DNA from 3 places in the Alcanivorax sp. IL2 genome. Region 1 is predicted to be linked to each of the others. Evidence: predicted binding sites of a transcription regulator. Region 1 holds the regulator's gene; each other region holds the start of a gene.
The links. Region 1 encodes PhoB, which activates phosphate uptake and scavenging genes when phosphate is short. Its sites were predicted from a motif close to TGTCATANNNNTGTCANA; they were not measured.
Positions count from the first base shown of each region.

Region 2: a site for PhoB is predicted at 1,348-1,365, ahead of ppk1 (polyphosphate kinase 1). Genes of this name have one in related genera too.
Region 3: a site for PhoB is predicted at 5,379-5,396, ahead of ACMG4N_RS04910 (TIGR00153 family protein). Genes of this name have one in related genera too.

Region 1 is NZ_CP179932.1:481,871-489,295, forward strand. It holds gene ACMG4N_RS02210 (hypothetical protein) at 228-608, opposite strand; gene ACMG4N_RS02215 (NAD(P)/FAD-dependent oxidoreductase) at 694-1,842, opposite strand; gene rd (rubredoxin) at 1,904-2,068, opposite strand; gene ACMG4N_RS02225 (chorismate--pyruvate lyase family protein) at 2,326-2,883, shown strand; gene ubiA (4-hydroxybenzoate octaprenyltransferase) at 3,036-3,908, shown strand; gene phoB (phosphate regulon transcriptional regulator PhoB) at 4,117-4,821, shown strand; gene phoR (phosphate regulon sensor histidine kinase PhoR) at 4,933-6,243, shown strand; gene ACMG4N_RS02245 (TIGR00730 family Rossman fold protein) at 6,391-6,975, shown strand; gene ACMG4N_RS02250 (REP-associated tyrosine transposase) at 7,092-7,425, opposite strand, start outside.
Region 2 is NZ_CP179932.1:133,278-140,702, forward strand. It holds gene hemB (porphobilinogen synthase) at 1-942, shown strand, start outside; gene ACMG4N_RS00610 (hypothetical protein) at 1,084-1,212, shown strand; gene ppk1 (polyphosphate kinase 1) at 1,406-3,493, shown strand; gene ppx (exopolyphosphatase) at 3,604-5,103, opposite strand; gene trxA (thioredoxin TrxA) at 5,338-5,664, shown strand; gene rho (transcription termination factor Rho) at 5,952-7,211, shown strand.
Region 3 is NZ_CP179932.1:1,042,380-1,049,804, reverse strand. It holds gene ACMG4N_RS04925 (branched-chain amino acid transaminase) at 1-344, opposite strand, end outside; gene glnE (bifunctional [glutamate--ammonia ligase]-adenylyl-L-tyrosine phosphorylase/[glutamate--ammonia-ligase] adenylyltransferase) at 381-3,251, opposite strand; gene ACMG4N_RS04915 (GspE/PulE family protein) at 3,460-5,196, opposite strand; gene ACMG4N_RS04910 (TIGR00153 family protein) at 5,520-6,200, shown strand; gene ACMG4N_RS04905 (inorganic phosphate transporter) at 6,211-7,425, shown strand, end outside.

The DNA of each region.
Region 1 (7,425 bases):
CGTTAGCATTCAGAGACGTTGAACAACGTCCGCTTTGGACTTCTCCCCTCACTAATGGATATTACGCTCCTGCGCAGGACTCCCCCAGCAAAATGGGCATTACACGGATATATGGTAAAAGTTGGGCACAAGCGGTAGGCAAGAATTGGCAAATTCGCCGTGTTTGAGGGGAACAGACACAACAACGCCCCGATTGGCGGGGCGTTGTGCGATGGAGGCAGGGCCGCTTATTTTTTGGTCTTGCCCGGCATGATGAACTTCATCAAGGTCATGAACCACATCAGCTGGCCCGGGTCGCCTTCGATCTTGATATCGCCGGCCTGCATGCCTTCCATGAAGGCCATCTGGTTCTTGCCGGCCACCTGCAGGGTACGGAACGCGTAGTTGGCGTCCTTGAAATTCAGGGTGACGGTGGGCTGACCATGCAGACCACCCTTGGACACCACCTTGCCCGGCGTGAAGTGAAAGCTGCGCGCCGGCTTGCCGTTAAAGGTACGCCACTGCATCACCACATCGCGGTTTTCCAGCTGTTTGCGAAATCCCGCATCACGCCAGGCCAGCCAGCGCAGACGCCAGCCGAGGACCAGCAAAACCAGTGCAAATTTCATGGGCGTTCCTTTGTTTGGTTGCCGATTGTAGGAGCGCCACCCGGGCGGTTCGCCATGCAGGCATAGCTCCTACGGCGGGCCGCCGTTAGGGCATCAGTGGCGGCAGTTCCTTGTTGAGCTTCATTTTCTCTTTCACCGCATCACCGGTGAGCGCGTAGCCCTGCAGGCTGCCATCCTTGCCACGGAACAGGGCCTGGACGTTGTTGCCGTCTTCCTGGATCTCCCATTCGCCGTTGTCGTGGTCCGCCGGCGGACATACCACCACCGGGCAGGCCGGGGTCTTGATGGTGACCGGCATGACACCGTAGCTCACCGCAGTGGTTTCACCGGCCAGGGTCTTGGCCAGGGCACGGGCGGAGGCCATCAGCGGCAGCACGTAGGGCAGTACGTGGCCCTGCACTTCGGCGCAGTCGCCCAGGGCATAGATGTCGTCAGCGCTGGTCTGCAGGGTCTTGTCGGTGATAATGCCACGGTTGATGGCCAGGCCGGCTTCCTTGGCCAGGGCAATACGCGGACGCAAACCGATGGCGGATAGCACCACGTCGGATTCGATACGGGTACCGTCGGACAGCTCGGTGACCAGCTGGTTGTTATCACCGTGGTTCACCGCCTGGGCCAGAGGACCAAAGTGGAAGGTCACGCCCAGATCCGCCAGACCACGGCCGACCGCCGCAGACGCCGGCTCCGGCAGCAGCAGCGGCAGGCAGCGGCCCTGGGGTTCCACCAGGGCCACCTCATAACCACCGTTGGACAGGTCGTTGGCGAATTCACAGCCGATCAGACCACCGCCCAGAATGGTGACTTTCTTGGCCCCCTTCAGGGCGGTGCGGAATTTGCCGTAGTCCATCAGATCGTTGACGGAGAACACATCACCCACGGCATCGCCTTCCAGCGGTGGAGTCCAGGTATCGGCACCCAGCGCCAGCACCAGCTTGCTGTAGTCCAGGTGGTCGTCCGGCAGCAGCACACGCTTGCCGGAGGGGTCGATTTCCGCCACGTGCACATCGGTGCGCACTTCCACATTGAACTGCTCGGCAACCTTTTCCGGGGTGGCCATGCACAGGTCATCAGCGGTCTTTTCCTTGGTGAAACCGGCAGACAGCATGGGCTTGGAATAGTTACGGCCGTCGTCGCTGGTGAGCACAACGATGGGCGTTTCCTTGTCCAGCTTGCGGAATTCCTTGACGGTATTAAAGCCGGCAAGGCCGGAACCGATGATGACGATAGGTTGCATGAACAGTCCTTAATTAATCAGTGAACGGGCGGAATGACTGTGTGGATCAGAGCGTAACGGCTCAGATTTCCACCATCTCGAAGTCGTCCTTGCCCACGCCGCAATCCGGGCAGACCCAGTCTTCCGGCACATCATCCCAGGCCGTACCGGGGGCAATACCCTCATCGGGCAGACCTTCGGCTTCGTCATAGATGAAACCGCACACTACGCATTCCCACTTCTTCATCGTGAACCTCGTCGAATTGGAGTAAGTACTCGCTTACTCTGCTACATACAGGGTGTATCTCGGGGGGCGATAACCTATCGGCGCACGCCCGAAAAATCAATGACATTGGGCACTGGCACGCATTGGCGCCGGGGTCCATTGGCCTGGCCCAAGGCCATTCTTGCTTGCCGGCACGCGCTCGCAGACCGGCGCGCCGCTGACTTGCCCTGAGTCACCGCTTGCGCCATAGTCCTGCGGCCTGCGATGTTGAGAGACCCATGCTGCCTGCCGCCCTGCATCCTGACAGCCTTTGGCGCCCGCTGGAACAGCTGGTGCTGCCGCCCCGTATCCGCGACTGGATGGCGGATCCGGCGTCCCTGACCCTGCGCCTGAAGCGCCACGGCCAGTTCCGGGTAGAGCCCGGCTATCACGCCATCAGCTTTCCCCGAGCCGACGAACGGCAACTGCTTAACCTGGCGCCCCGCCGGGCCGCGCTGATCCGCGAGGTCACCCTGCTGCTGGACGACACCCCGGTGGTCGCCGCCCGCAGCGTTCTGCCCCTGGCCAGCCTCACCGGCGCCAATCGCTCCCTGGGCCATATGGGCAGCCGCTCTCTGGGCCTGGAACTTTATAAACGCCCCACCTGCCTGCGCGATCAGGTCTGGGCCCGTCTTGGAAGCCCTGCAGAAGCCATGCCAGTGTGCTGGGGTCGCCAGTCCCGTTTCATCAAACGCGGCGAACCCCTGCTGGTGGCGGAATACTTCCTGCCGGCGCTGTGGGAGAAGGTGCAAGCTTCAAGCTGCAAGCTACAAGGCGCGGGCAAGAGCCTTGGTTAAACGACAAGGTTATCGCCGCGCTTCCATTTTTGGAGCGTTGGAAGCGGCGGCGCGGCTCCGGCGATTTCGGTTGGCTACACGCCTGATTCGCGCCTTGAAACTTGCAGCTTGTAGCTTGAAACTCATCTCCGCCCCTGACAACCGGATGTCCCATGTTTGCCTTCGTTGAACAACGCTACCCCCAAGCCTGGCCCTATATTCAGCTGATGCGGCTGGATCGCCCCATCGGCACGCTGCTGCTGCTGTGGCCCACCCTGTGGGCGGTGTGGATTGCCGGAAATGGCACGCCGAGCCTGAAAACCGTGGTGATCTTCATTCTCGGGGTGATCATCATGCGTGCCGCCGGCTGCGTGATTAACGACTTTGCCGACCGGGATTTCGATGGTGACGTGGAACGCACCAAAGGTCGTCCGCTGGCCACCGGTGCCATCAGCGCCAAGAAAGCCCTGGCGCTGTTCTGCGGGCTCGGGCTGCTGGCCTTTGTGCTGGTGCTGTTCCTCAACGAGCTGACCTTCTGGTTGTCCTTCGGTGGCCTGGGGCTTGCTGTTCTCTATCCCTTCACCAAACGCTTCACCTTCATGCCGCAACTGTTCCTGGGCGCCGCCTTCAGCTGGGCCATCCCCATGGCCTTTGCCGCGGAAACCGGGGCCGTGCCGGAAATTGCCTGGCTGCTGTATGTGGCCAACCTGGTGTGGACCGTGGCCTACGACACCGAATACGCCATGTGCGACCGGGAAGACGACCTGAAACTGGGCATCAAGAGCACCGCCATCCTGTTCGGTGATGCGGACCGGTTGATGATCGCCATCCTCCAGGGCCTGACTCTGCTGGCTCTGATCATGGTGGGGCAGCGACTGGACTTTTCCTGGCCCTGGTACCTGGGCCTGGGCGGCATGACCTTGAGCTTCCTGTTCCAGCACAGCCTGATCCGCTACCGGGAACGCTGGCCCAGCTTCCATGCGTTCCTTAACAACCACTGGGCCGGGGCGTGTGTGTTTGTCGGGTTGTATTTCCAGTACTTCTGAGCGGCGAGCTTCTAGCTGCTAGCTACAACGCGAAGCTCCATATCTAGCCACCGGCACATGCCCTGGATTCGTGTTGCTGCTTGTCGCTTAAAGCTTGTAGCTCGCCCCCTTCTTGCTTTTCCTGCAAAATCCGACCAACTTGTCATACACATGTCACAAAAAAGCAATCTAATAGGGCATCACAACAGACAGGCAAGGAAGGAAAGCCATGTCCCGTAACCGTATTTTGATTGTTGACGACGAGCCCGCCATTCGGGAAATGGTGGCCGTTGCTCTGGAGCTGGCCGATTTTGATGTGCTGGAGGCGGAAAACGCCCAGCGTGGCCACGAAATTATTGTCGATGAACGCCCGGATCTGGTGCTGCTGGACTGGATGCTGCCGTCTGTCACCGGTATCGAGCTGGCCCGCCGCCTCAAGCGTGATGAGACCACCAACGAAATCCCCATCATCATGCTCACCGCCAAGAGCGAAGAGGACAACAAGATCCAGGGGCTGGATGTGGGCGCCGACGACTACATCACCAAGCCGTTTTCCACCCGTGAGCTGATTTCCCGCATCAAGGCAGTACTACGCCGGGCTTCCAGCACGGCGGCGGACAAGGCCATCGAAGTGGAGGGTCTGTGCCTGGATCCGGTGAGCCACCGCATCAGCGCAGACGATGAGCCGGTGGACATGGGGCCCACGGAATATCGCCTGCTGGAGTTCTTCATGAGCCACCAGGAACGGGCCTACTCACGGACCCAGTTGCTGGATCAGGTGTGGGGCGCCAACGTGTATGTGGAAGATCGCACCATCGATGTGCATATCCGCCGCCTGCGCAAGGCACTGGCCCCCTTCGGCTACGACCGCTTTATCCAGACGGTACGCGGCACCGGCTACCGGTTTTCGGTAAAATCCGCCAAAGCAGGCTGAAGCGTCCCGTTCTGCATAGCGCATTGCGCGCAATCCGGAGAGGTGGTGCAATGCGGGTCGGTTACGGTTAATGCACCTACGTAGCCGCAACGGAGCGGCGGAAGCGAGATCATGAAAGCCAGTCTGGCCAAGGAAGTAAACCGCATAGTCGGCCTGATCCTGCTGTCCGTGGTGGCAGCGCTGGCGGTGGGCCACATCTGGCCGCTGATAGTGGGTCTGCTGGGCTATATCATCTGGAGCACCCGGCAACTGTTTGGCCTGTACAGCTGGCTGGTCCGCGATGACCATACCGAGCCCCCGGACAGCATCGGCCTGTGGGGGGAGTTCTACACCCGCCTGGAACACCTTTTTCAGAAAGAACGCCGCGCCCAGGAAAATCTGCAGGGCATCATTCACCGTGCCCAGCAATCGGTGAATGCCCTGGAAGACGTGGTCATCCTGATCGACCAGCACGGCTACCTGGAATACTGGAACCAGGCCGCGGAACGCTACATGGGGTTCAACGCCCGCCAGGATCTGGGCCAGCCGCTGACCAACCTGGTCCGCCATCCGAAATTTACCGAATACCTCAGCCAGGGGGATTTCCGCGACGCCCTGGAGATTCCCTCACCGGTGGACGACAACCGCATCCTGCAATTTCGCGTGACCGAGTTTGGTGTGGGCGAACAGCTGATGATGGCCCGTGACGTGACCCGGCTCCATCACCTGGAGCAGATGCGCAAGGATTTCGTGGCCAACGTGAGCCACGAACTGAAAACCCCGCTGACCGTACTCAAGGGTTACCTGGAAACCCTGCTGGACACGGTACCGGAGGAACAGTCCCGACTGCGCCGTGCCCTCGCCCAGATGGACAACCAGTCCAACCGCATGGAGGCTCTGGTCTCGGATCTGCTGTTGCTGGCCCGGCTGGAAGGCACCGACGCGGACAACCTGAGCCAGGCGGTGCCGGTCCATGGCATGCTCAAGCGCATGCGCGAGAATGCCATGGCGATCAGCGCCGACAAGGGCCACAGCATCGAGCTGGATGTGCCCGAAGAAGCCCGCCTGATCGCCAACCCGGCAGAACTGGAAAGCGCCTTCGGCAACCTGATCACCAATGCGGTGAAATACACCCCCGCCGGTGGACAGATCCGCATTCGCTGGTGGCAGGATCAGCGAGGCGCGCATCTGGCAGTGAGCGACAATGGTGTCGGTATCGACCCGGCCCACATCCCGCGCCTCACCGAACGCTTCTACCGCCCGGACAACAGCCGCGTCACCGAAACCGGCGGCACCGGCCTGGGCCTGGCCATCGTCAAGCACGTGATGATCCGCCACAACGGCAAACTGGAAATCAAAAGCGAACTGGGCAAGGGCAGCGTCTTTACCTGTCACTTCCCGGCGGATCGGTTGGTGAGTAAACCCACGGCGGTGGCAGGGTAAAAAACCACTGTAGGAGCGCCGCTTGAGGCGCGAACCGAGCGTAGCGAGGCAGCAACTCAAAGGCGATATCCTCGCCGAGGCTCGGTTCGCGCCTCAAGCGGCGCTTCTACAGCTGCCTCTAGCCACAACGAACAAACGGCGATGCCCATGAAAAGAATCTGCGTCTATTGCGGCTCCAGCCCCGGTGAGGGAAACGACTACATTCAAGCCGCCGAAGGGCTCGCTCAGGAACTCGTCAGCCGTAACCTGGGATTGGTCTATGGCGGCGCCAGCGTAGGCGTCATGGGCGCCATCGCCAATGCGGTCATGCAGCGGGGCGGCGAGGTGATTGGCATTATTCCCGATGCGTTAATGCGCAAGGAAATTGGCAACGACCACCTCACCGAATTGCGTGTGGTGCGCTCCATGCACGAACGCAAGGCCGCCATGGCCGATTGTTCTGACGGCTTTATCGCCTTGCCCGGCGGCATGGGTACGCTGGAAGAAATTTTTGAAATTCTGACCTGGGCGCAACTGGGTTTTCACCACAAACCCTGCGCCCTGCTGAACATCAACGGCTATTACGACCACCTGATCACTTTCCTCGACCATGCCGTCAGCCAGGGCTTTCTGCGACAAGAACACAGAGGCCTGTTGCAGGTTCACGACACCCCCGCCGCGCTGCTGGACAGCTTCGCGGATTATCAGGCGCCGGATGTCACCAAATGGATTCGTCGCGAAGCGCAGCTTTGAGTTTTCCTGCAAGGCCTGCAATGGTGCAGTTCGCCTTAGGCTCAGTGACACCCTACGTCCGAATCTTGTGTAGGGTGCCACTGAGCCTCGGGCGAACTGCACCATAAACCACACCATCAGTCAGGCACCTTCCCGACCAGCCCCTCCAATCCCCCGGCCCAATCCACGGCATAAACACCACGCCGAACCCAATGATGAAACGTGGAATAGGGCCAATCCTGCACCCGTGAAACCAGGCCATGCTTCACCGGATTGATATGCACATAGTCCATATGCGCCCGATAATCCTGTTCATCGCGAATGCAGTGTTCCCAAAAGCGGCGCTGCCAGATAGCTCTTTCATCACGCCTTATGCGAGATGGATTCCGGCGTTCCACGCGAGGTATTTTTCGGGAGAAGGCGGACTTGATCAGTCGCCAGCGCCGAATGTAATCATCGTCGGCGTCAGGG
Region 2 (7,425 bases), 350 kb from region 1:
CGGTTGATGCGCGAAAACACCCTCACCGTGGACGATCTGATTTACCCGGTGTTTGTGCTTGAAGGGAATAACCAGACCGAAACCGTCGCCTCCATGCCCGGCGTGGAACGCATGAGCGTGGACCTGCTGGTCAAGGAAGCCGAGGAACTGGCCAGGCTGGGCGTCCCTGCCATGGCCCTTTTCCCGGTGACACCCGCCGAGGTGAAAACCCTGGACGGCAAAGAAGCCTGGAACCCGGACGGCCTGGCCCAGCGGGCGGTACGCGCCATCAAGGCAGCGGTGCCGGAAATGGGTGTGATCACCGATGGCGCCCTGGACCCGTTCACCACCCACGGCCAGGACGGCATCATCGACGACAATGGCTACGTGCTCAACGATGACACCGTGGACGCGCTGGTCAAACAGGCCCTGTCCCAGGCGGACGCCGGCGCCGACGTGATCGCCCCCTCGGACATGATGGACGGCCGCATCGGCGCCATCCGCGAGGCACTGGAAGCCAATGGCCATATCCACACCCGCATCATGGCCTACTCCGCCAAGTACGCCAGCGCCTATTACGGGCCGTTCCGCGACGCGGTGGGCTCCGCCGGCAACCTGGGCAAGGCGGACAAGACCACCTACCAGATGGACCCGGCCAACAGCGACGAGGCCCTGCACGAAATCGCCCTGGACCTGGCCGAAGGCGCCGACATGGTAATGGTAAAACCCGGCATGCCGTACCTGGATGTGGTGCGCCGGGTGAAAGACGAGTTCAAGGTGCCGGTGTACGCCTACCAGGTGAGTGGCGAATACGCCATGCACATGGCCGCCTTCCAGAACGGCTGGCTGGACCAGGACAAGGTGATGATGGAATCCCTGCTCGCCTTCAAGCGTGCCGGCGCCGACGGCATCCTTACCTACTTTGCCAAGGCGGCAGCGCAGAAACTGAAAGGTCTGAACTGAGCTTTTTTGCTCACAAACTGACCAGCCGGGCAGGCACACCAGCCAGCCCGGCCAATGCCTTTCTCCCGCCCTGGCATACACTCTGCCCTGTTTTCTGCTGATTCTTATCTGAGTGTTGGGTCCCTGACCCTAGGAGTTGTTATGCGTACTCTGATCCTGATCGCCACCCTGAGCCTGTCGAGCCTGGCGGCTGCGCAAGGCCGCGCCCCTACCGACCAGGAGATGCAGGAACTGGACATCATCCAGCAATCCTGGATCTTCCAGGGCTGAAAATGCATAAAGCCGCCTGCGGGCGGCTTTATTATTTCATCTCCACTTCCCGCCTCCCCGACCCTCGCGCTATCCTGCTTAACAGGCTGCTGAACAGCCTGTTAACACAAAACCATTTTGCACCTGTCATTACCGTGTCACATTAATGTCATGCAATAGGGGTCTTCCAAACGGCCCGGTCAGGACGACGCCAATGAATGACATTGCCAGCGAACACAGCGCCATCGACCTCAATAACCCGGACTACTATTTCAACCGGGAGCTGAGCCTGTTGCAGTTCAACCTGCGAGTGCTGGAACAGGCCATGGACGACAGCCACCCCTTGATGGAAAGGCTGAATTTTCTGCTGATTTTTTCCAGCAACATGGATGAATTTTTCGAGATCCGTGTGGCCGGCCTGAAAAACAAGCTGGAAACCCACACCGGCCAGCCGGGCCCCGACGGCATGCTGGCCGAGGAAATCCTGAAGGAAATCAGCCGCACGACCCACGAGGCGGTGGACCGTCAGTATCACATTCTCAACAACATTCTTCTGCCGGCCCTGCGCGAGGAAGGCGTGGACTTTCTGCGTCGCGAAGACTGGACCGAAGCACAGATTGAATGGGTGAAAAAATATTTTCGCGAACAGATCTATCCGGTGCTTACCCCCATTGCCCTGGACCCGTCACACCCCTTCCCGCGGCTTGTGAACAAGAGCCTGAACTTTATCGTATCGCTGGACGGCAAAGATGCCTTTGGCCGTTCCACCGGTCTGGCCATTGTGCCCGCACCCCGCTCTCTGCCCCGGCTGATCCGTATTCCTGACGAGATCAGCGAAAGCGGCGACGACAACTTCGTGTTCCTGTCATCCATGATCCATGCCCATGTATCGGACCTGTTCCCGGGTATGAAAGCCACCGGCTGCTACCAGTTCCGGGTCACCCGTAACGCGGACATGGAAGTGGATGAGGATGTGGAAGACCTGGCCAGCGCACTGAAAGGCCAGCTGCTGTCACGGCGTTATGGTGACGAGGTGCGCCTGGAAGTGGCGGACAACTGCCCGCGTCACCTGACCGATTATTTGCTGGAGCAGTTCGAACTCACCGAGATCGATCTGTACGAAGTGAATGGCCCGGTGAACCTGGCGCGCATGTTCACCAGCGTGAACCGCCCGCGCCTGCACTACCCGCCTTACACCCCGAAGCTGGCGCCGGCAGTAAAAAAAGCCGAAACCATTTTCGACGCCATGGATCAGGGCGACATTCTGCTGCATCACCCCTATGAATCCTTCCAACCGGTGGTCAGCCTGCTGGCGGAAGCGGCCCGCGACCCCAAGGTGCTGGCTATCAAGCAGACCCTGTACCGCACCGGCACCAAGTCGGAAATTCTCGATCATCTGGAAACCGCCGCCCGCAATGGCAAGGAAGTCACCGCCATCGTGGAACTGCGTGCGCGCTTCGACGAGGAATCCAATATCGAAGGGGCCCGGCGCCTGCAGGAAGCCGGCGCCATCGTGGTGTACGGGGTGGTGGGCTACAAGACCCACGCCAAGATGCTGCTGGTGGTTCGCCGCGAAGGCGATGGTATCAAGCGCTACGTGCATCTGGGCACCGGCAACTACCACACCAAGACCACCAAGCTGTACACCGACTACGGCCTGATGACGTGCGAGAAAGGCATCTGCCAGGACGTGCACAAGATTTTTCAGGAGCTCACCGGCATGGGCAAGGCGGCGCGGCTAAAACAGCTGAAACATTCGCCCTTTACCCTGCACCCGTCGCTGATTGAATGGATCGACTTTGAAACGCAGCAAGCCACCGCCGGCAAGCCGGCGCGAATCATTGCCAAATTCAATTCACTCACCGAAGAGAAGATCATCCAGGCCTTGTACCGGGCCAGTCAGGCGGGCGTGGAGATTGATCTGATCGTACGCGGGATCTGCTGCCTGAAACCCGGGGTACCGGGGCTATCCGACAATATCCGGGTCCGCTCGGTGATCGGCCGCTTCCTGGAACATACCCGCATTTACCACTTCCATCATGGCGGCGAGGACCTGGTGTACTGCTCCAGCGCCGACTGGATGGACCGCAACCTGTTCAACCGGGTGGAAACCTGCTTCCCGGTCAACGACCCGGTGCTCAAGGCGCAAGTGATTGAACAGGGCCTGCATTACTACCTGCGCGACAACAGACGCGCCTGGGTACTACAGCCGGATGGCATCTACCTACGTGCCCAGCCCCAGGACGGGGAGGCACCTTTTATCGCCCAGCAGACCTTATTGGAAACCCTGGGGGGAAGTTAGTTTTAATTGATAACTCGCGGGAAAGGGCACCAAGCCCGGAAACGCAAGAGGCCGCGCCCAATCGCCTGGGCGCGGCCTCTTTCATTTAACGACAACAGCAATCCGCACCGTTATCCATTATCCATTAGCTTCAGCTCATAGCCGCCAGCACGAAAATAATCCTGTTCCTGTTCCAGATCAGCCAGTGTCAGCGGATGCTCTTCGAGCCAGTGCGCCGGAAACTGCAGGGACAAGGTATTATCTTCGGCTTTCAGCACCATCTCGGGAATGACTTCATCGCAACGGGCATGGTGCAGGCGAGCAGACAATCGCAGCACCAGGCACAACCGCAACAGGCCCTGCTGCTCATCGTCCGGCAGCTCTGACAACGCGGACAGCGGAAGCTTGCGGCGGTGGCCACGCACCAGCACCGCCACCGCCTGCTGCTCCTGGCGGGAAAAGCCGGGCAGGTCCGAATTGGTCACCAGGTAGGCGCCGTGCTTGTGGAACTGGCTATGGGAAACGGCCAGCCCCACCTCGTGGAGCAGCGCGCCCCAGCGCAGGGTGTCAGCCAACTCCCCATCGTCCAGTTGCCAGCTTTTGGCCACCTGACCATACAGACCCGTGGCCGTGTCACAGACACGCTCCGCCTGAGTGCGCTCCACATGATGACGACTCATCAGCGACTGGATACTGCGCTCGCGCACGTCCTCGTGGGCAAAACGCCCCAGCAGGTCATACAGCAGCCCTTCGCGCAGGGCGCCACCGGACACTTCCATCTGATCAATGCTCAACTGCTCGAAGATGCCGTAGAGAATCGCCAACCCGGAGGGAAAGATGGCCCGACGATCCTCGCGCAGCCCCTTCAGGTCCAGCTGCTCTACCTTGCCAGCCTTGATCACTTTCTTGCGGGCCTTCTTCAGGCCCTCCATGGTGATGCCGGTTTCTGACCAGCCGTTGTCAACGCACACCTGGCTGATGGCCTTGATGGTGCCGGACGCACCCACCGCCTGCAGCCAGCCCAGGCGTCGATAGTTGGCATGGATGGACAGCACCTCCTGGCGGGCAGCGGTCACCGCCCGGTCAAAGGCCTTTTCGGTAATACTGCCGTCGGCAAAGAAGCGCTGGGCAAAACTGACGCAACCCATGTGCAGGGATTCCGTCTCGGTGGATTCGAAACGCTCGCCGATGATCAGCTCCGTGGAGCCGCCACCGATATCCACCACCAGCCGCTGGCCGGCATCATCAGCCAGACTGTGCGCCACCCCCAGGTAAATCAGACGGGCCTCTTCACGCCCGGCCACGATCTCGATGTCGTGGCCCAGCACCGCTTCCGCCCGGTCGATGAATTCCCGGGCATTGCGGGCCTGGCGCAGGGTGTTGGTCCCCACCACCCGCACGCTGCCGCGGGGAATACCGGCAATGCGCTGGGCAAACCGGCCCAGGCAATCCAGCGCCCGTTCCTGGGTCTCGCCGTCCAGCCGGTTATCCCGGTCCAGCCCGGCTCCCAGCTGCACCTTCTCGGACAGACCATCCAGAATCTGAACCTCACCGTGGACCTGCCGGGCCACTACCATGTGAAAGCTGTTCGACCCCAGGTCAATGGCCGCCAGATGCTCGCCATGTTCCATATGCACTCCTTTCCTGAACGGCCATTGCCCTTTCCGCACCAACTTACGGGTAGACAAAGCATTGAAAAACGCCCCGAATTCTAACCGAATATCATGGCGTTACGGTGTCATAGGCAAACTCTACCGCGATAATTCACTCACTCGCTTGAAATTCGGCACCCACGACCTGATATTATCCACCATCGCAACAGCCCGCCCGTCGGGCCAGCTAACCCCCTATCTCAGGAGAATTCAATGAGCGGCGAGATTATCAATGTGACCGACGCGGACTTCGAAGCCCAGGTCATCAATGCGGACGGCCCGGTGCTGGTAGACTACTGGGCACCCTGGTGCGGCCCCTGCAAAATGGTCGCGCCGATCCTGGAGCAACTGGCCGGCGAGTACGGTGACAAGCTGACCATTGCCAAGATCAACATTGACGACAACCCGGAAACGCCCAAGAAATACGGCGTTCGCGGCATCCCCACCCTGACCGTGTTCAAGAACGGTAATGTGGAAGCCACCAAGGTGGGTGCCCTGTCCAAGAGCCAGCTGGCCGCATTCCTGGACAGCACTCTCTAAGACAGACAGCAACCCCCACTAGCACCCCCGCTACCCGGCGGGGGTGCTACGTTTCATTACTACCAGCAAAGACTAGACAGTCTGTTGTTCCAGTGGTAGATTCCAGAACCAGCTTACAACAAGCATCCCCTTAGCAAGTCTTTCGGAACCTCTGGTTACCTTTTCCTGATGGCCCCCTTTATAGGCTTGCCGGGCCAGATTCCGAATCAACCAGATTATCAAAACAACCGCCGCACCACCTGTGGTGCACCCTCTCAATTCATTCAAAGACATCAAACTAGACGCCAATGAATCTTTCTGAACTGAAGCAGAAGCCGATTGGAGAACTTCTGGACATTGCCAAGGAACTCGGCCTCGAGAACCTGGCAAGAACCCGCAAACAGGACGTAATCTTTTCCATCCTCAAACGCGCCGCCAAGAACGGCTCCGATATCTACGGAGACGGGGTGCTGGAGATTCTGCAGGATGGTTTCGGCTTCCTTCGTTCCGCAGAGGGCTCTTACCTGGCCGGACCGGACGATATTTACGTTTCTCCCAGCCAGATCCGCCGTTTCAACCTGCGCACCGGCGACACCATTTCCGGCAAGATCCGGCCTCCCAAGGATGGCGAACGCTATTTCGCCATGCTCAAGGTCAACGAGATCAACTTTGACCGGCCGGAAAACGCCAAGAACAAGATCCTGTTCGAAAACCTGACGCCGCTGTTCCCAACCGAACGTTTCGTCATGGAAGCAGGTAATGGCTCCACCGAAGACATCACCAGCCGGGTGATCGATCTGGTGGCGCCGATCGGCAAAGGGCAGCGCGGCCTGATCGTGGCACCGCCAAAAGCCGGCAAGACCATGCTGCTGCAAACCGTGGCCCAGTCCATTGCCCGCAACAACCCCGAATCGCACATGATTGTGCTGCTGATTGACGAGCGTCCGGAAGAAGTGACCGAGATGTCACGCACCGTACGCGGCGAAGTGGTGGCATCGACCTTCGACGAGCCCCCCGCACGTCATGTGCAGGTTGCCGAGATGGTGATCGAGAAAGCCAAGCGACTGGTAGAGCACAAGCAGGACGTAGTCATCCTGCTCGACTCCATCACTCGTCTGGCACGGGCCTATAACACCGTGCAGCCCAGCTCCGGCAAGGTGCTCACCGGTGGTGTGGACGCCCATGCCCTGGAAAAGCCCAAGCGTTTCTTCGGTGCCGCACGAAATATCGAGGAAGGCGGCAGCCTGACCATCCTGGCCACTGCCCTGGTAGACACCGGCTCCAAAATGGATGAAGTGATCTACGAAGAATTCAAGGGCACCGGCAACATGGAACTGCACCTGGATCGCAAGGTAGCAGAGAAGCGCGTCTTCCCGGCCATGAACATTCGCAAGTCCGGCACCCGCCGCGAAGAGCGCTTGGTCAGCGAAGATGAACTGCAGAAGATGTGGATCCTGCGCAAGGTTCTGCATCCCATGGACGAAATCGGCGCCATGGAATTCCTCATCGACCGCATGAAGCATACCAAGACCAACCTGGAATTCTTCGAGTCCATGAAGCGCAAATAAGAGACGCTTCCCGCAACACACAAAACCCCGCTTACGCGGGGTTTTGTTTTTTTACCGGAACAAGCCCACCGCTGTCTTCCCTTCGCTGAGGCTCGGGTTCGCACCTCAAGAGGAGCTCCTACCGGGACTTCGTAGAACTCGCCTACCTCTGACTCGCCGCTCACCCCCAGCCTGCTATACTCGCGACACAATCTTTCTGGTTATCCAAACAACA
Region 3 (7,425 bases), 560 kb from region 1:
TTGTGGGCGCGCAGGCCCATCCCTTCGCTGCCATAAAAGGCCATCGGGCGCAGGTAAGCGTGAGGTAAATTGTTTTCCCGAATAGACGACAGGTGCGCCTCGTTGATCTGCTCTTTGCTAAAGGGCAGTTTCATGTTGAGGATATGCGCACTGTTAAAAAAGCGGTCGGTGTGATCCTGCAGACGAAAAATCGCCGGCCCCTTTGCCGTCTCATAGGCGCGCACGCCTTCGAATACGCCCATGCCATAATGCAGAGTGTGCGTCAGCACGTGAACCTTGGCGTCCTGCCAGGGAACCAGTTCGCCATCCAACCAGATAAAACCGTCTCTTACAGCCATCGACATGGCAGTGATACTCCCAGAGCTAAGGACCTGCAGGTGTCAGCCCTGCAGGTCGAACCAGTGCTTCCAGATCGCTCGCACGCCTTCACGCAAATCGCGGAATTGAGTGTCGTCGACAATGGATTTCTCTTTGCGCAACGAGGCGCGATGAGCCGCGGATCGGTAAGCGAGGTACGCTTCCCGCAGCAGGCCGGCATCCTGTGCCGACATAATATCCAGTGCAGCCAGTGTTTCGAGCAGCCGCACATTATCGGTGAAGCGGGTCAGTTCACCGTGGGAGGAGGCCCATCTCAGAACCCCGTATTGCACCATAAATTCGATATCAACGATACCACCCGGGTCCTGCTTGAGATGGAAGCGGTCCTCCCCTTTCTCCCCCAGGTGGTCGACCATCTTGTCGCGCATGGCCAGGACATCTTCGCGCAGCTTGTCCAGGGGGCGCTCGGCGCACAGCACCTGGTGACGGATCGCATCAAAGCGTGCCCGGGCCTGGTTGCAACCAGCCACCACGCGGGCCCGCACCAGGGCCTGGTGCTCCCAGGTCCAGGCATCATTAAGCTGATATTTCTCGAAGGAATCCATGGAACTCACCAGCAGGCCGGCACTGCCGGAGGGGCGCAAGCGGGTGTCCACTTCGTAGAGTTGGCCACTCATGGTACGAGTGGAAAGGATGTGGATGATGCGCTGCCCCAGGCGGGCATAGAATTGCTCGTTGGACACCGGCTTGTCGCCATCGGTCACACCACCGCTGGCCGCATCATGGAGGAACACCAGATCCAGATCGGAGTTGTGGCCAAGCTCGATACCGCCCAGCTTGCCGTAGCCTGCTACCACGAAATCCGGGCTGCAGGGCTGACCATCGGTCCGCGAGGGACGACCGTGTCGCTCCACCAGCGGCTCCCAGGCCAGCATCACCACCTGATTGAGAATGCTTTCCGCCAGCCAGGTGAGGTAGTCGCTGACCTTCATCAGTGGCAGCACCTCGGTCACTTCCGAGGCTGCCACCCGCAGCAAGTGCGCTTGCTTGAAGTTACGCAGCACCTCCATCTGCTGTTCCAGATCATCCTCGGCCACGCGCAGCAATTGCTGACGCAGCTCGTCGTCCAGCTCTGCCCGCTCCGGCGGCGAATAGAGAGTTCGCACATCCAGCAATTCGTCCAGCAGCACCGGATGCAGGGTGAGACGCTCGGCAATCCAGGGGCTGGCGCCAGACAGCTTCACCAGCTGGGTCAGGGCACTGGGGTTTTCCACCAGCAGGGCAATGTAGGCACTACGGCGCAACACGGCTTCCACAAAGGCCAGCAGCCGCACCACGGTGGTTTCGCCATGGCCCTGATAGCCCAGCGCCTCCAACAGCAAGGGCATCAGGCGGTCCAGCCGCTCGCGGCCGATCGCCTGCATGTTCTGCACCGAGCGACCTTCGCGGAAATCATTCAGATGGGCGTAGACCTTTTCGCCCTCCTGCACGCCGATGGCTGCCAGCTGAGCCGCAGCCTGATCTTCATCCAGTTCGCCCAGCCACAGATCCAGCAGCTCCTGATCGGCGCCCTGGGCGGCATCGGTTTCCTGTTCCGGGTCGGCAATCACTTGGCTGAAATGATGACGCACGCTTTCCCGGAAACGACGTAACTTGCGCTCGAAGGCGGCGCGGGCAGAAAAGCCCATGGCAAAGGTCAGACGCTGCCAGCCCAGCTCGTCGTCCGGCAGACGCTGGGTCTGCTTATCGCCCACCCCCTGCAGTCGGTGCTCCACGTCCCGCAGGAACAGATAGGCTTCGGTCAGCTCATCCGCCACATCCTCGGGCAGCAATTCCAGCTCCACCAGTTGCGGCAGCACCTTGATCAGATTCGGTTCCCGCAAGGCCGGCAGCTGGCCACCACGGATCAACTGAAACGCCTGAACAATGAACTCCACTTCACGGATGCCGCCAGCACCCAGCTTCACATCCGCCTGCATGCCCTTGCGGTTCACTTCCCGCTCAATCAGGGATTTCATCTCACGCAGGGAGTGGAAGGCGCCGTAGTCGATATACCGGCGATAGACGAACGGATTGAGCCGCTTGATCAGGCGCTTGCCGGCCTGCAGATCGCCACCCACCGGGCGCATCTTGATCAGTGCATAGCGTTCCCACTCGCGCCCCTGGGTTTCGTAGTAGCCTTCCATGGCATCGAAACCGATGGCCAGCACGCCGCTCTTGCCCCAGGGGCGCAGGCGCATGTCCACCCGGAATACGAAGCCATCAGCGGTGGGCTGATCCAGCGCCTTGATCAGCTGCTGACCCAGGCGCACGAAAAACTGGTGGTGGCTAAGGCTGCGTCGCTCACCCTCGATCTCGCCTTCATGCTCATAGGCAAAAATCAGATCAATGTCCGAGGACAGGTTCAGCTCCCGCGCCCCCAGCTTGCCCATGGCCAGCACCACCAACTTTACCGGCTTGCCATCCGGCCCCACCGGGGTGCCGCTTTTCTCGCAGGCCCAGCCATGCAGCACGGCCAGCGCTTCCTGAATCAGGGTGTCTGCCAGCAGCGACAGATCCGCCACAGTACTGTGATAATCCCCAATCCCGGCCAGATCCCGCCAGATGATGCGCACCATGTGTCGGTGGCGCAGACGGCGCAGGGCGCGCTTGAGCTCATCCTCGTTGTGGCAGGCGGCCAACTGCTCCTGCACGGTCTCACGGAGCGAACTTTCCACCAGGGCGCCACTTGGATCACTATCCTCAAGCCACTGGCCCAAGCCTGGATCACGCTGAAACTGCTGCGCCACATAGTCAGAGCCCGCCCACACACGGGGCAGGTCATCAAGCAGGGCGTCGGGGATACGATGACCGGATTCCACAAAGTGTTGCCAGTGCTGGCTGACCAGCACCGATAGTTCATCCGGCAGAGCGTGATATTGGGGTTCTTTCATGGGCGGCTATTGTTATACGGCGGGCTGCAAGCTACAAGCATCAAGCTGCAACGCGGGGAAAGAGGAGCGATATACAGGCCAACTTTGCTGCCTCGCGCTGATGGCAACGGAGTCAGCCCCCATGGAACAAACGCGGAGCCCGACCCGCACCGGTGGCACCGCCATCTCCCCGCGCCTTGTAGCTTGCAGCTTGAAGCTTGTAGCTAATTCACCCCAGCAAAATATCCTGGGACGGTGTCACCCGCATCACCTCTTCAATGGTGGTCAGCCCCTTGGCCACTTTCATGGCACCACTGATGCGCAGGGGCTTCATGCCATTCTTCAGAGACTGGCGGGTGAGCGTCTCCAGTTCGGCGCCCCGGGAAATCTGCTGTTTCAGGCCGGTATTCAGCGGCATGGCTTCATAGACCCCCATGCGGCCAAGGTAACCAGTATCCCGACACTCCAGGCAACCCACCGGCCGATAGATGGTTTCCGGCGGCTTCATCTTGAAAGGCCGCACCAGTTCCTCCCAGGCCTGCACATCGGTCTCCGTGGCTTGCTTGCAGTGGGGACAGAGAGTGCGAATAAGCCGCTGGGCCATGACCCCGAGTACCGTGGCGCTGATCATGTAGGGCGGCACCCCCAGATCTACCAACCGGGTAATGGACGACGGCGCATCGTTGGTATGCAACGTGGACAACACCAGGTGACCGGTAAGCGCCGCCTGAATCGCCATATCCGCCGTGGCCAGGTCGCGGATCTCGCCGATCATGATGATATCCGGGTCCTGGCGCAGCATGGCCTTGACCCCCTGAGCGAAACTCACGTCGATATTGGCCTGCACCTGCATCTGGTTGAAGCTGGGCTCCACCATTTCGATGGGATCTTCAATGGTGCAGACATTCACTTCGCTGGTAGCCAACTGCTTGAGAGTGGAATACAGGGTGGTGGTCTTGCCTGAACCGGTGGGCCCGGTGACAAAGATGATCCCATGGGGGTGGGACGTCATGCGCTGCCAGGCCTCGTAATCCTCGGTAGTAAAACCCATCTGCTCGAAACTGCGCACCAGCACATCCGGGTCGAACACCCGCATCACCATCTTCTCCCCGAAGGCGGTGGGCAGGGTAGAGATACGCAGCTCGATCTCATCCCCCTCCGGCGACTTGGTCTTCAAACGGCCATCCTGGGGTTTACGCTTTTCCGCCACATTCAGGCGGCTGAGAATTTTCAACCGGCTGGTCACCGCCGCCATGATCGCCGCTGGCAGTTCGTAGACATCGTGCAGCACGCCATCAATACGAAAGCGCATCTTGCCGGTTTCCCGGCGTGGCTCTAGGTGGATATCGCTGGCCCGCTGGGAGAATGCGTACTGCAGAATCCAGTCCACGATATTGACGATGTGCTGATCGTCCGCATCGTGGTGGCCCTTACCTACTTCCAGCAACTGCTCGAAGTTGGTAATGCCGGACATTTCCTGGCCGGTGTTGCCGGAGGCCCCGGCGATGGAACGGCTCAGGTTATAGAACTCAACCCGGTAGCGGCGCAGCTGCTCCGGATTGGCCAGCACCACCTCCAGCTCCCGATCGCGCAGCACCTGCTTGAGGTGGGCCTGCCAGTCACGCACGAAGGGCTGATCACAGGCTACCACCACCTTGTCGCGCAGCACCTCCACCGCCACGATGCCGTGGCGCTCGGCAAAGGCGTAGCTCATCACATTGGTAACCTGGTCCACATGCACCTTGAGTGGGTCAATATGGCAGACCGGAATACCCGCCTTTTCTCCCAGCCAATGGGTAAGGAAGTCCACATCCAGCAGCTGGTGAGTATTGGTCTGATCAGTCAGCCGATACTTGGCCAGCACCTGAATCGGATGCCAATTCAGCTCCTTCTTTTCCCGCGGCGTGGTGGAAATGACATTAAAATCCTCCTGACTGACACGCCCCTCTTCCAGCAACTCGCGCATCAGCCAGCGCACATCAATCAGCAGACCATCCAGTTTGGCGGGATTGGCGGTAGCGTTCACTCAAGACTCTCCGATTTCACTAACGGGCCGTCATGCGGCCTCATTATTTTGTCCTAGTACTGTAACCCTAACATTGAACCCCTGACAGCCCCGGCGGCTTTGACTATACTCGCGACCAGTTTCATGACACATCTGTGACAGATGCACGGTCGTGCCATGACCCGAGCCCTCTCCCTCTGGGCGACCGCCCGGGAAAGTGGGACACTGATTCCACCTGAAGCCTCAGCTTCAGGTTTTACTCTGACTCTGGATCCGAGGCGCCTATGTCCTTTGGAAGCTCCATTGCCGGCCTCTTTGGCCGCTCCCCCATCAAGCCCCTGCAGCAACACTACGACACCGTTCACGATTGTGCCCGCACCCTGGCAGATTTCTTCGCCGCCGTTACCGACGGTGACTGGGACAAGGCACGCGCTGCCCGCAAGCGCATCGCCGAGCTGGAAAACCAGGCCGACGAACTGAAAAAAGAGTTCCGCCTGAACCTGCCCAAAAGTCTGTTTCTGCCAATGCCCCGCACCGATCTACTCGATTTGATCAGCGTGCAGGACAAGGTGGCCAACAAGGCCAAGGACATCTCCGGGCTGATGCTGGGCCGGCAGATGAGCATCCCGCCGGTACTGGCCGAGGTAATGCGCGACTATGTGCAGGGCGCCATCGACACCTCTGCTCAGGCCCAGAAAGCCATCAACGAACTGGATGAGCTGATCGAGACCGGCTTCAGCGGCCGTGAAATCCAGATCGTGGAAGAGCTCATCGAAGAGCTGGACCGGCTGGAACGCAATAACGACGAGCAGCAAATCACCATCCGCTCCACCCTGTTCAAGCTGGAAAGCGAACTGCCCCCGGTGGATGTCATTTTTCTCTACAAGATCATCGAATGGGTAGGCGATCTCGCCGATCGCGCCCAGAAAGTGGGCGGCCGCCTGCAGATGTTGGTCGCACGCTAGGAGCTATCGTATGGAGTGGATGATTGAACACAGCTACCTGATGCTGTTGCTGGCCGGCGCTTTCGGCTTTCTGATGGCCTGGGGCGTGGGCGCCAACGACGTGGCCAACGCCATGGGCACCTCGGTTGGCTCCGGCGCCCTGACGGTCAAGCAAGCCGTGATGATTGCCATCGTCTTTGAGTTCTGTGGTGCCTATCTGGCTGGTGGCGAAGTCACTGCCACCGTGCGCAAGGGCATCGTCGATGCCGGCGTCTTTGCCGAGTTCCCCCACTATCTGGTGTACGGGATGATGTCCGCCCTGCTGGCCGCCGGGATTTGGCTGATCGTGGCCTCCTGGTTCGGCTGGCCGGTCTCCACTACCCACTCCATCGTCGGCGCCATTGTCGGCTTTGCTGCTGTGGGCGTGGGCATGGATGCGGTCAACTGGGGCAAAGTGGGCAACATCGTCGCCAGTTGGGTGACCTCTCCCTTACTGGCAGGCTTTATTTCCTTTGCCCTGATCAAGAGCGTGCAGAAACTGGTACTCAACCAGGACGACCCCTTCCAGCGAGCCAAGCGGGTGGTGCCCTTCTACATGTTCCTGGTGGGCTTCGCGATTAGCGCCGTCACCCTGCTGAAAGGCCTCAAGCATATCGGCCTGGAAATCAGCTATGGCGCCAGTCTTGGCTGGTCCGCCGTTGGCGGCCTGATAGTCGCCGTGATCGGCGCCGCTATTCTCAGCCGTATCCAGCCCAACCCGGAAGCCGACAAGGATTTCCGCTTTCACTCCGTGGAGCGCATCTTTGCCGTACTGATGATCTTCACCGCCTGTGCCATGGCCTTCGCTCACGGCTCCAATGATGTGGCCAACGCGGTGGGGCCGCTAGCCGCCATCAACAGTGTCATCGTCAACGAAGGCGTAATCGGCGGGGAAGCCGCCATGCCAGGCTGGATTCTGCTGGTCGGCGCCATGGGCATCGTCTTCGGCCTCGCCATTCTCGGCGCTCGGGTGATGGCCACGGTGGGCAAGAACATCACCGAGCTGACCCCCAGCCGCGGCTTCGCCGCCGAGCTGGGCGCTGCCGGCACGGTGATCCTGGCCTCCGGCACTGGCCTGCCCATCTCCACCACCCACACCCTGGTGGGGGCGATCCTGGGTGTCGGCATGGCCCGCGGCATCGGCTCACTGAACCTGCGGGTGGTCAGCACCATCTTTACCTCCTGGGTGGTGACCCTGCCGGCCGGG